3 regions of the Lentibacillus kimchii genome follow, and region 2 is predicted to be linked to each of the others. Evidence: predicted binding sites of a transcription regulator. Region 2 holds the regulator's gene; each other region holds the start of a gene.
What was found. The regulator LexA, encoded in region 2, represses DNA repair genes until DNA is damaged. The targets are predictions, from matches to a motif close to CGAACATATGTTCG.
Positions count from the first base shown of each region.

Region 1: the regulator LexA is predicted to act here: its motif matches at 1,405-1,418, upstream of uvrB (excinuclease ABC subunit UvrB).
Region 3: the regulator LexA is predicted to act here: its motif matches at 1,799-1,812, upstream of ACZ444_RS03805 (YolD-like family protein).

Region 1 is NZ_AP043934.1:987,011-990,300, reverse strand. Features, by position in the region: gene uvrB (excinuclease ABC subunit UvrB) at 1-1,360, opposite strand, end outside; gene ACZ444_RS05370 (PDZ domain-containing protein) at 1,569-2,753, opposite strand; gene ACZ444_RS05365 (S41 family peptidase) at 2,863-3,290, opposite strand, start outside.
Region 2 is NZ_AP043934.1:1,407,855-1,411,144, reverse strand. Features, by position in the region: gene ACZ444_RS07580 (DUF896 domain-containing protein) at 89-322, opposite strand; gene ACZ444_RS07575 (YneB family resolvase-like protein) at 409-1,047, opposite strand; gene lexA (transcriptional repressor LexA) at 1,324-1,947, shown strand; gene ACZ444_RS07565 (methionine gamma-lyase family protein) at 2,148-3,290, opposite strand, start outside.
Region 3 is NZ_AP043934.1:674,597-677,886, reverse strand. Features, by position in the region: gene ACZ444_RS03815 (YrvL family regulatory protein) at 40-501, opposite strand; gene ACZ444_RS03810 (type 1 glutamine amidotransferase domain-containing protein) at 674-1,333, shown strand; gene ACZ444_RS03805 (YolD-like family protein) at 1,450-1,782, opposite strand; gene ACZ444_RS03800 (alpha/beta hydrolase) at 2,149-2,958, shown strand; gene ACZ444_RS03795 (SDR family oxidoreductase) at 3,181-3,290, opposite strand, start outside.

The DNA.
Region 1 (3,290 bases), 420 kb from region 2:
CATTGCGCTGCGACCGGTCTTTAATTTCCGCAATCAAATCATCCACCTGCCCGTCAATCGGCCGGACATGAATCTCGGGATCAAGTAATCCCGTAGGCCGGATAATCTGTTCGGTTACATCCGGCGCATGCTCTTTTTCGTATGGACCGGGTGTTGCCGAAACATAAATCAGCTGATTGGTGACTTTTTCAAATTCCCCAAACTTGAGGGGGCGGTTGTCGAGTGCGGACGGCAGACGAAAACCGTGATCAACCAATACTTGTTTACGTGCTCTGTCGCCATTGTACATACCTCTGATTTGCGGCAGGGTGGCGTGTGACTCATCAACAACACACAAAAAGTCATCCGGAAAGAAATCCAGCAGTGTATAGGGTGTTGCGCCGGGTTCACGGAATGTCAGATGAGCCGAATAGTTTTCGATACCAGAACAAAAGCCCATTTCCTGCATCATTTCGATATCATAATTCGTACGCTGCTCCAGGCGCTGGGCTTCCAGCAGTTTATCCTGTTCACGCAATGCCGCGAGTTGTTCTTTCAATTCTTTTTTAATATTTTCAATCGCTACTTTCAGCTTTTCATCACGGGTCACAAAGTGGGAAGCCGGATAAATGGCGACATGTTCACGATCGCCGACGATTTCACCGGTTAACGCGTCCACTTCCCGGATCCGATCAATTTCATCACCAAAAAATTCAATCCGAATACAGTGTTCATCACGCGAGGCCGGGATCACTTCAACTGAATCCCCGCGCACACGGAATGTTCCGCGCTGAAAATCAATATCGTTACGGGCATACTGAATATCCACAAAGTCCCGTAAAAGCTGGTCACGATCTTTTTCCATTCCCATTCTCAGTGACAAAACCTGGCTTTTATATTCGTCCGGTGACCCGAGACCATAGATACATGAGACACTTGAAACAATCAGAACATCACGTCGTTCAATCAATGCTGATGTTGCTGAATGCCGCAGTTTATCAATCTCATCATTAATACTGGCGTCCTTTTCAATAAATGTATCAGTCGATGGGACATATGCTTCCGGCTGATAGTAATCATAATAGCTCACAAAGTACTCAACGGCGTTATTCGGAAAAAATTCTTTAAACTCGCTATACAGCTGACCCGCGAGTGTCTTGTTATGAGCAATAACCAATGTTGGCCGATTAATCTCTGCTATGGCATTGGATACTGTAAAAGTTTTGCCTGTGCCAGTAGCACCAAGGAGTGTCTGATGCCTCTGGCCGGACTTCACTTTTTCAACAATCTCGTTAATCGCTTCAGGCTGGTCTCCGCGCGGCTCATAATTCGCTTCTAACTGAAATTGATTTTCCAAACCGAAAGACCTCCGTTCCTTCATTGCATCTATTCTAACATAATTAAACTCACATTTTAATGGTCATGCGAACAAATATTCGTTTCATTACTGAACCTAAGCCAATTCCATTTTACCCGAAACATTGGGTATAAATCATCCACAAAGGCTTCAAAGTGCTGAGCAGCTATATGCCGGAAACAAAAATAAGCAGCAAGGTATGTTTTGAACCTTGCTGCTTAGCTGGTCTTTATCAGGCCGATTTATTGTTGTGATAGGGTTTATCAACCGTGATAATCCCTAATTCATGATGGTCTTCTTCATACAGGGCACTTTGCACAAATCGCACTTCACCGTTATCATCAACCACGGTCAGCTTGAAGAATGCGCCACTATCCTGCAGTGCATAATAAAATGCCTCAATAGTGTCAATGGATTTGCCATTCACCTTCGTAATCACCTCGCCGACCGTAACACCTAATCGATCGGCTGGTGTGCCAGGAATGACCGCCAGTACCTGAATACCGCGTTCATGGCGTTGAAAATATGGCGTCTTTACCTGATCTGTCACGCGATGCCTGTAATGAATGAGTTCCCGGCCAATTATCCCTGCTGCAACCGCCACCAGTGACAGCCAGCCAGCATAAATACCACCGAGGGCCAGAAGAAGCACAAACAAACTCAGCATGTACGTCCATTTCGCTGCATTGGCCGCGGCCTTCTCCGGTAATTCGCTTCTGACAACGTGATCACATCCGAGTAAAAACGGTATTAATACGAGGCTGTATGTTTCATTGTTTATTGAAAAATACGGCCAGAAGGAAGCCATTTCGGGTATAGACCCAGTTGGAATCAGAACGAAAAACGGAATCAGTGCCATTTTTTTAAGATGATGCACACCCATCCAATTGCCGCGCCGGCTTAACTCCAGAGCCGGAAATGTATGACGCCGTGTCTGCCGGCGCAGCAAAAAGGCTTCAGCTGCCAGAAGAATGCCTGATAATAAAGCAAGCCCTTCCAGATCAACTGCCTCAAATAATTCTGGATTAATCAGTGACTGATTCTGCAGTACCAGCGGCATAACTAAAACAAGCAGAAACGTGATTCCAATCGTATAAACTGGTGACAGCATCGTTAGACGTAACGACAGACTAAGGACAATAGTGACAATGGCCAGCAGCAAAATGGTTTCAAGCGAAAAAACCATCCCCGCGCCAATCGTGACGGCAGATATGATAAGTCCGAAAATAACAGACACTGGCCATGTTCTTCGCCACTCTGAAAATAGATCAAATACCTTAAAACCAAATGATAGCCGTTCTTGTTTGATTCGTTTATAACCGGTCAGGATAACGAGAATCACAGCCCAGTATAATACGGGGTTTAAAAAGAAGCGTCCCACTCCTTTTAACAGTTCTATAAACCAGCTCTCTGTCACGATGATCACCCTTCTGTCTGCCTCTATTAATTAGCTCAGTCCATATATTCGCTGTTAGGCCAGCCGATTCCTGCCGGTTGTGAAAATGGATCCGCAGTGTACCCGCGGATCATTTCTGTTTATACAAAACATGCAATGCTTTGGCCAGTTGCTTATCATCTTTGCCGTCGCGAATCTGATCAACAATAGCTGATTCAACTGAGCCGGCTGTCTGTTCATCAACTTTGCCAGTTGCATCAAGGTCATGATCAGCCTGGAAATTCTCAACCGCTGTTTCGGTTTCACGGCTGAAATAACCATCCGTGCGACCTGGATCATAGTCCAAACCTGACAGCATCTCCTGCACGTTTCCTATATTGTCACCTGTCTGGTCATACGCAAGCATTTTGTCTTCAACCTGGACAGGATTCGTAAAGTAATAATCAGGCTGCTCTTCTTTCACAGTCGGTTCCACGCCTTTTTCATGAATCCATTTTCCTTCAGGAGAGAGCCATTTGTTTAACGTTAATTTAACTCTGCTGCCATCGTCTCCAACAG
Region 2 (3,290 bases):
GTCACACACCTTCCTCTGCTAGCATTCATATCCAATTTAATTCTATAACGAAAACGCAGATAGAACAAGTTATACTTGATAATGCTGACTATTCTTTTTTATTTTTCTTCTGCAGATCCCGAACCTTTTGCGGTGTGACATCATTTCCGGCAGGATCTCTTACCGACATAGACTTGAGTTCATTTTTAAAAGATTTCCGTACATTTTGCAGATATTCTTCACGCAGTTCTTTTTGTTCTTTTTTTTCACCGTCCGTCAGTCCGTCTTCTTTTGCTTTATGTGCTAATTCATTTATTCGATTCAATTTTTCTTTTTCAATCATTTGTAAACCTCCTGAATGACCTATAAAAAAGACAGGAATTGCATAGATTCCTATCTTTTTTATACTACATGTCCAGCATTTGTTATTCAAGTATTGTGATATTCCTGATACCTGCGGTGCACCGTCGCCTTCGAAACTGAATAGCCCAACCCGTTAAGTGTATCAGCAATGTCACGAAACGTCATATTATTTTGCCTCAGACGAACAACTTCTTGAATCGGGAACGACTTGCGGGTCTTCCCGGGAGCCAGATCACGATTGCTTAAATTCTTCTCCGGATTAAAGCCACCATCCACTGCCCGTTTCATCCCGCGCTTAATTTTCGTATTATGAATCTGCCGCTGATATTCCTCAACAATACTCAGGATCTTCAGCACCATAGAATCTGACTCGGATAATTCAAGTTCGCCATTTTGCTGAACTGTATATATAGAGACACCCAGTTTTTGCAGCTGATGAAACAAAGCAATTTTAGAATTACCCCGCCCCAGCCGTGTTTCATCCTGTATCAGCAAGCTGTCAGCCTGATGATCTGAAAAATAGTCAAGCATGCGAAAGATGCCATCACGGTTAATATCATAGCCGCTTGCCTGTTCCTGTATACAATCTGCTATGATAAATTGATAGTTATCAGCTAGTTTAATAAGTTCTTCTTTTTGCCGGTGTAAGGACGTTTCCTGTGTTTTTTTATCTGTACTCACTCTGCAATAAATAACAGCTTTCAATCTACCGTCTCCCTGCTCTATGAACTTGTTACCATGGAAACATAGAGAAAAATCAATGACAAAGCAAATGCCGTTAAGTAGAATAAGTCCGTTTTCGTCAGCTTGTCAAACATTGTAACAACCTCCGCTAAATTAGAACTTTTGTTCGCACTGTCTACACTTATTATAGACGAACACACGATCCTGTCAAGCTTTTATTCGAACGAATGTTTGTCTCAGGGGGCATGTCCATGATATACTGATATCAATAAATACTATGTGCGAGGTGTTTAATAGATGACAAAACTGTCTAAACGACAGCAAGCTATCATAGACTATATTAAAGAGCAGGTAACTGAAAAAGGCTACCCGCCATCAGTACGGGAAATTGCAGAAGCTGTGGATCTTGCTTCCAGCTCAACCGTTCATGGCCACTTAGCGCGATTAGAAAGCAAGGGTTACATTAGGCGTGATCCTACAAAACCACGGGCAATTGAGGTTCTGGATCAGTCCGAAGAAAGCCATATACCACGAGAAGATCCCCGGTATGCACCGGTTATCGGTAAAGTAACAGCCGGTATCCCCATTACTGCAGTGGAAAATATCGAGGAATTTGTACCACTGCCCGGTTCATTAACAGGGGTTGACGATAACTTATTTGTTCTGGTCATTGAAGGAGAAAGTATGATTGAAGCAGGGATACTTGATGGGGACATGGTCATTGTCAAACAGCAAAATACTGCTCAGAACGGTGACATCGTCGTTGGGATGACAGATGAAGATGAGGCAACCGTTAAACGATTCTTTAAAGAAAAGGATCATATCCGTCTGCAGCCGGAAAATGCAACGATGGAGCCGCTCATTTATCAGAATGTGACCATCCTGGGCAAAGTGATGGGGTTATACCGGCATATAGATTAAAAAACAAGGCTTTCGTCAGCAATATGATGAAAGCCCTGTTTGGGATCGCACGAACACAACTTTCCATTAAGTGTCGTTTCATTATATATAATCAGTCAGTTCCTCTGACTACCTTTCCGCTTCCTTACCACGAGAGTACCTCTCAAAGATTCTATTTCTCTTAAATAAGACTCTATTGCTGAACCAGCTTACTGCTGCACTCAACTATTCATTGACATCAAGTTTTGTTCAAGCAGTTCATTCATCGCTGCCTCAAGCGCAATTTTCACATGGGCATATGTAAGTCCGCCCTGGACAAACGCCGTGTATGGTTCTCTGATTGGTCCATCTGCCGTTAATTCCAGGCTCGCACCTTGAATAAATGTGCCCGCTGCCATAATGACATCGTCTTCGTAGCCAGGCATACCGCTCGGATATGGTTTGACAAAAGCATCAACCGGTGAGTTTTTCTGGATAGCCTGACAAAAGGCGATCATTTTTTCCTCACTGTGCAATGTTACTGTCTGAATCAGATCTGTCCGGCGAGCGTCGAAACGCGGACTTGTCTGGAAGCCGGTCAATTCCAGAAATCTTGCTGTTAGAACAGCACCCTTTAATGCTTCACCTACCACATGCGGGGCAAGAAACAATCCTTGAAACATCTCCTGCAGCATATTAAAAGTAGCGCCTGTCTCTTTGCCAAGACCCGGTGCTGTCAAACGGTTGGCACACCGTTCTATAAGTTCCGTTTTGCCAACTATATAGCCACCGGCCCGAGCCAGTCCGCCGCCCGGATTTTTAATCAGAGATCCCGCGATGATTTCGGCTCCAGCCTGCAGTGGCTCATATGCTTCAACGAATTCACCATAACAATTATCAACAAAAACGATCGCGTGCTGATTAATTGATTTCACAAATTGAACCATTTCTTTTATATCATCGATGGTAAATGAAGGCCGGTCATCATAGCCTTTTGATCGTTGAATGCCGATAACTTTTGTGTTTTCAGACATTTGACTCCTTATATCGGAAAAGTTCACAGAACCGTCTTCCAGCAAATCACTCTGTTTATAAGTAACGCAGAAATCATGTAATGAACCACTGTTCTGATTATTGATGCCAATAACTGACTCAAGGGTATCATAGGGCTTCCCAGTGATGTACAGCAGTTCATCTCCTGGCCGCAAAAGTCCAAAAAGAGCTGTAGAAATAGCATGTGTGCCGGAGACGATCTGCGGTCTGACAAGGGCATCTTCACCTCCAAACACATCCGCATAAACAGCTTCTAATGTCTCACGGCCCAAATCATCATAGCCATAACCAATCGTCGATTGAAAATGACTGTCACTTACACGGTTCGCTTT
Region 3 (3,290 bases), 730 kb from region 2:
AAAGTGAATCGAATGGTGATACTTATGGCCGTAAGCCGCTTAAACTGCTTGATCATGCCCCTTCTGTTTATTATCAAATACAGGGTCCAGGACCGCCAGCAGTAATGAAAGAATCAGCTTGGTTCCACCCGAAAGTGTGATACTGTCTATAAACGCATCCACCGCCACAATAACTAACCAGTTCGACGCAAACGAAAAAAGCAATTGAACAAAAAATGCGAATCCCCTGCCTGTCATATTTTTAACAGACAGTTCAGCCATCGCCTCAAACGGCAGATCAACCACCGTTCCCAGGATAAAAAAGCTGGCCACAAACAACAGAAGGGACCAAATCGACTGGTACTGAACGCCCAGCAGCTCAAATGCACCCGCAAAACCAAAGAAGAACATCGCTAACACAAAACCGAGAACCAGGCTCATAAACAGCGTGGCGCCAATAACAGTAACGATTTTATCTTTTAATGTCATATCGCGAAACGAATGGTCCTGTTCATCAGACAAAAAGGGACCCTCCCAGCACGTTAATTAAAGAATAGTTCGATTGTAACATTTACCCATTAAAGGATCATATTGTGACGAATACCTACTTTCAAGCACCCTGCTTTATTTTTTCACGCCAACAATTTATGATGAACAGTGTACGGGATAAATTTGCGTTAGGAGACACACTAATATGCCTAAAAATATTCTAATGGTCGTAACCAATCATGAAAAGATTACAGAAGAGATCAAATCGGGTATATGGCTATCCGAATTTGCAGAAGCCTACAATGAATTTAAAGAGCAGGGCTACACGGTTATGGTTGCAAGTCCACAGGGCGGCAAATCGCCAGTGGATCAAAGCAGTATCGATGATCAGACACCACAGGCCATTCTCGATGCACAGCCCTATCTTGAGGAGACCGTCAAGCTGGATGAGCTGGATCCCCGGAACTTTGATGCGATATTCCTCCCTGGCGGCCATGGTGCCATGTATGATCTTCCGGAAAACCAAACGCTGCAGACATTTTTACGTGATTTCTATGAAGCTGATAAACCAGTAGGCGCTGTCTGTCATGGTCCAGCCGGATTGGTTGGTGTCACACTTTCGAACGGCGAACCGCTTATAGCCGGCAAGAAAGTCAACGCCTTCACAAATCTGGAAGAGCGCGATACAACACTTGATAACTATGTGCCTTTCTTACTGGAAAGCAAAATCCGTGATCTCGGAGCTATTTACGTCGCCGCTCCTAACTGGACATCACATGTTGAAAAAGACGGCAACCTGGTTACCGGACAAAATCCGCAATCAACGCTCGCCGTGACACAATCATTCATCAAACTGCTTGGCTAATAATGAATAGGGGATCAGCTGCGGCTGGTCTCCTTTTTTAATAGATGAAATAGAGTCTCCGGTCATGACTCGCCCATCATTAGCTAGTGCAACAGCCACTCCCCATTCAGAAAAAGCTATTCCACAACGACATCGACCACATCCGGAAGTGATACAACGCTGTCCGCTTGATCAAATCTTAAAACACCGGCAAACGTATCAATCATAAGCAGTCTCCCCCGGATTTTTTGAAAATCATGCAAGTCGTGATCATAGTACTCGGCTTCAATCATCAGATCATCGTTTATAGCCAGCTGCAGCTTTGTATCGATTTCCATCTGCTTCTGTTCATCAAGAATTGGTTTTTCTTTATATTCCTGCTCCTGCCATAGCTGTCTGAGCATTTCCTCATGTTCCGGCATCATCATAGCCGTCCATTTTTTAGTGCCGCGATCATTAATGTCAGCCATACAATCACTTCTTTCAAGAACATTTGTTCGTATTATATCATAAAAATAGCGATTGTCCAATGGTTACTTATATGGCAAATAAACTGAGACAACGAATGATGCCCGATCGAAATTGCAACACCAGCATTAAACTAAATGGTTCACAAAACACATTTTTATGGTATACTTTATACAGAATCTTCGTACATTAAAACCGGCAGTAAATCAGCGGTCAACAATAGACTGAACCCCTTTCGTCCCACGTCGAGCTGCCAACCCAGGGTGAGGTTTATTTGTTGGCCATGATGTACGATAAATTAGCGGTGTTTCTTCTATTATTGAAATGATTAAATTTGGTAAGACGAGCTATGAAAGGTGTGAGACCGTTTGAATTACATAAAATATTTAGAATCTGAGGATGGCACAAAATTATATACGAAGGTGAATGATGTCGCTGTCCCTAAAGCCAATTTGATTATATCGCATGGTATTGCTGAACATTTAGATCGCTATGATCAAGTTGCGGATTTTTTTCAAACGAATCATATAAATGTCATTCGATATGATCAACGGGGGCATGGACGCTCGGGAGGCAAATCCACCTATTATAGTCGCGTAGATGAAATTACAGAGGACCTTGACGCAATTGTGACATATACTCGGGCCAACTACAGCGGGAAAATTTTTTTACTCGGTCATAGTATGGGCGGGTATACGGTATCTCTTTACGGAACGAAATATCCTAACAAAATTGATGGCTATATTACCTCGGGGGCTGCAACTAGAATGAATAATAGTCCTTTCGGGGAAATCGATACCTCATTGTCAGATGACTATTATGTAGAGAACGCTCTAGCTGATGGCGTTTGTTCTGATCAAGAGGTAGCAGAAAAATATGAATATGATGACCTGGTAAGCAAAAAAATAGCGATGGGTCTTATCTATCGTTTAGCAGAAGGAATCGAATTTTTAAAACAAAATCCAGAATCATTTGTTGATCCTATCCTCATTATGCATGGCCGTCATGATGGTTTAGTTTCAACAGAAGATTCTTTTCAGTTTTATCGTGAAATTGCATCTAAGGATAAATCATTAAGAATATACGACGGACTTGAACATGAAATACTAAATGAATCATCCTATAATCATACAATATTCAATGATATGCTGAATTGGATTAATACCTATTTAGAATAAAACGGGCATTCAAACAAAGCAGCAATTGATAAAGCAAATTCTGCGTGAGTCTCCCCCACGCAGAATTTTTCGCAAAAGCATTCACCTGAAGTAACTTAGATATCTCCTGCTTAGTACGCACGCCATCCGCCGTCTACTGGCAGGGTGACGCCATTTCGAAGCGTTTTCTCCTAAGTCCCGGTAAACCGTGATAAAAGCATAATTGCGGGACGGCCAAATAGCCTATCTGATCATGTCAACCAGCCCTGCTGCGACGTCCATCGGGTCATTTTCGCCATGCGGATTAACGTCTGTCGCGACACTTCCCGGGTCGAGGAGTTCTACTTGCAGCC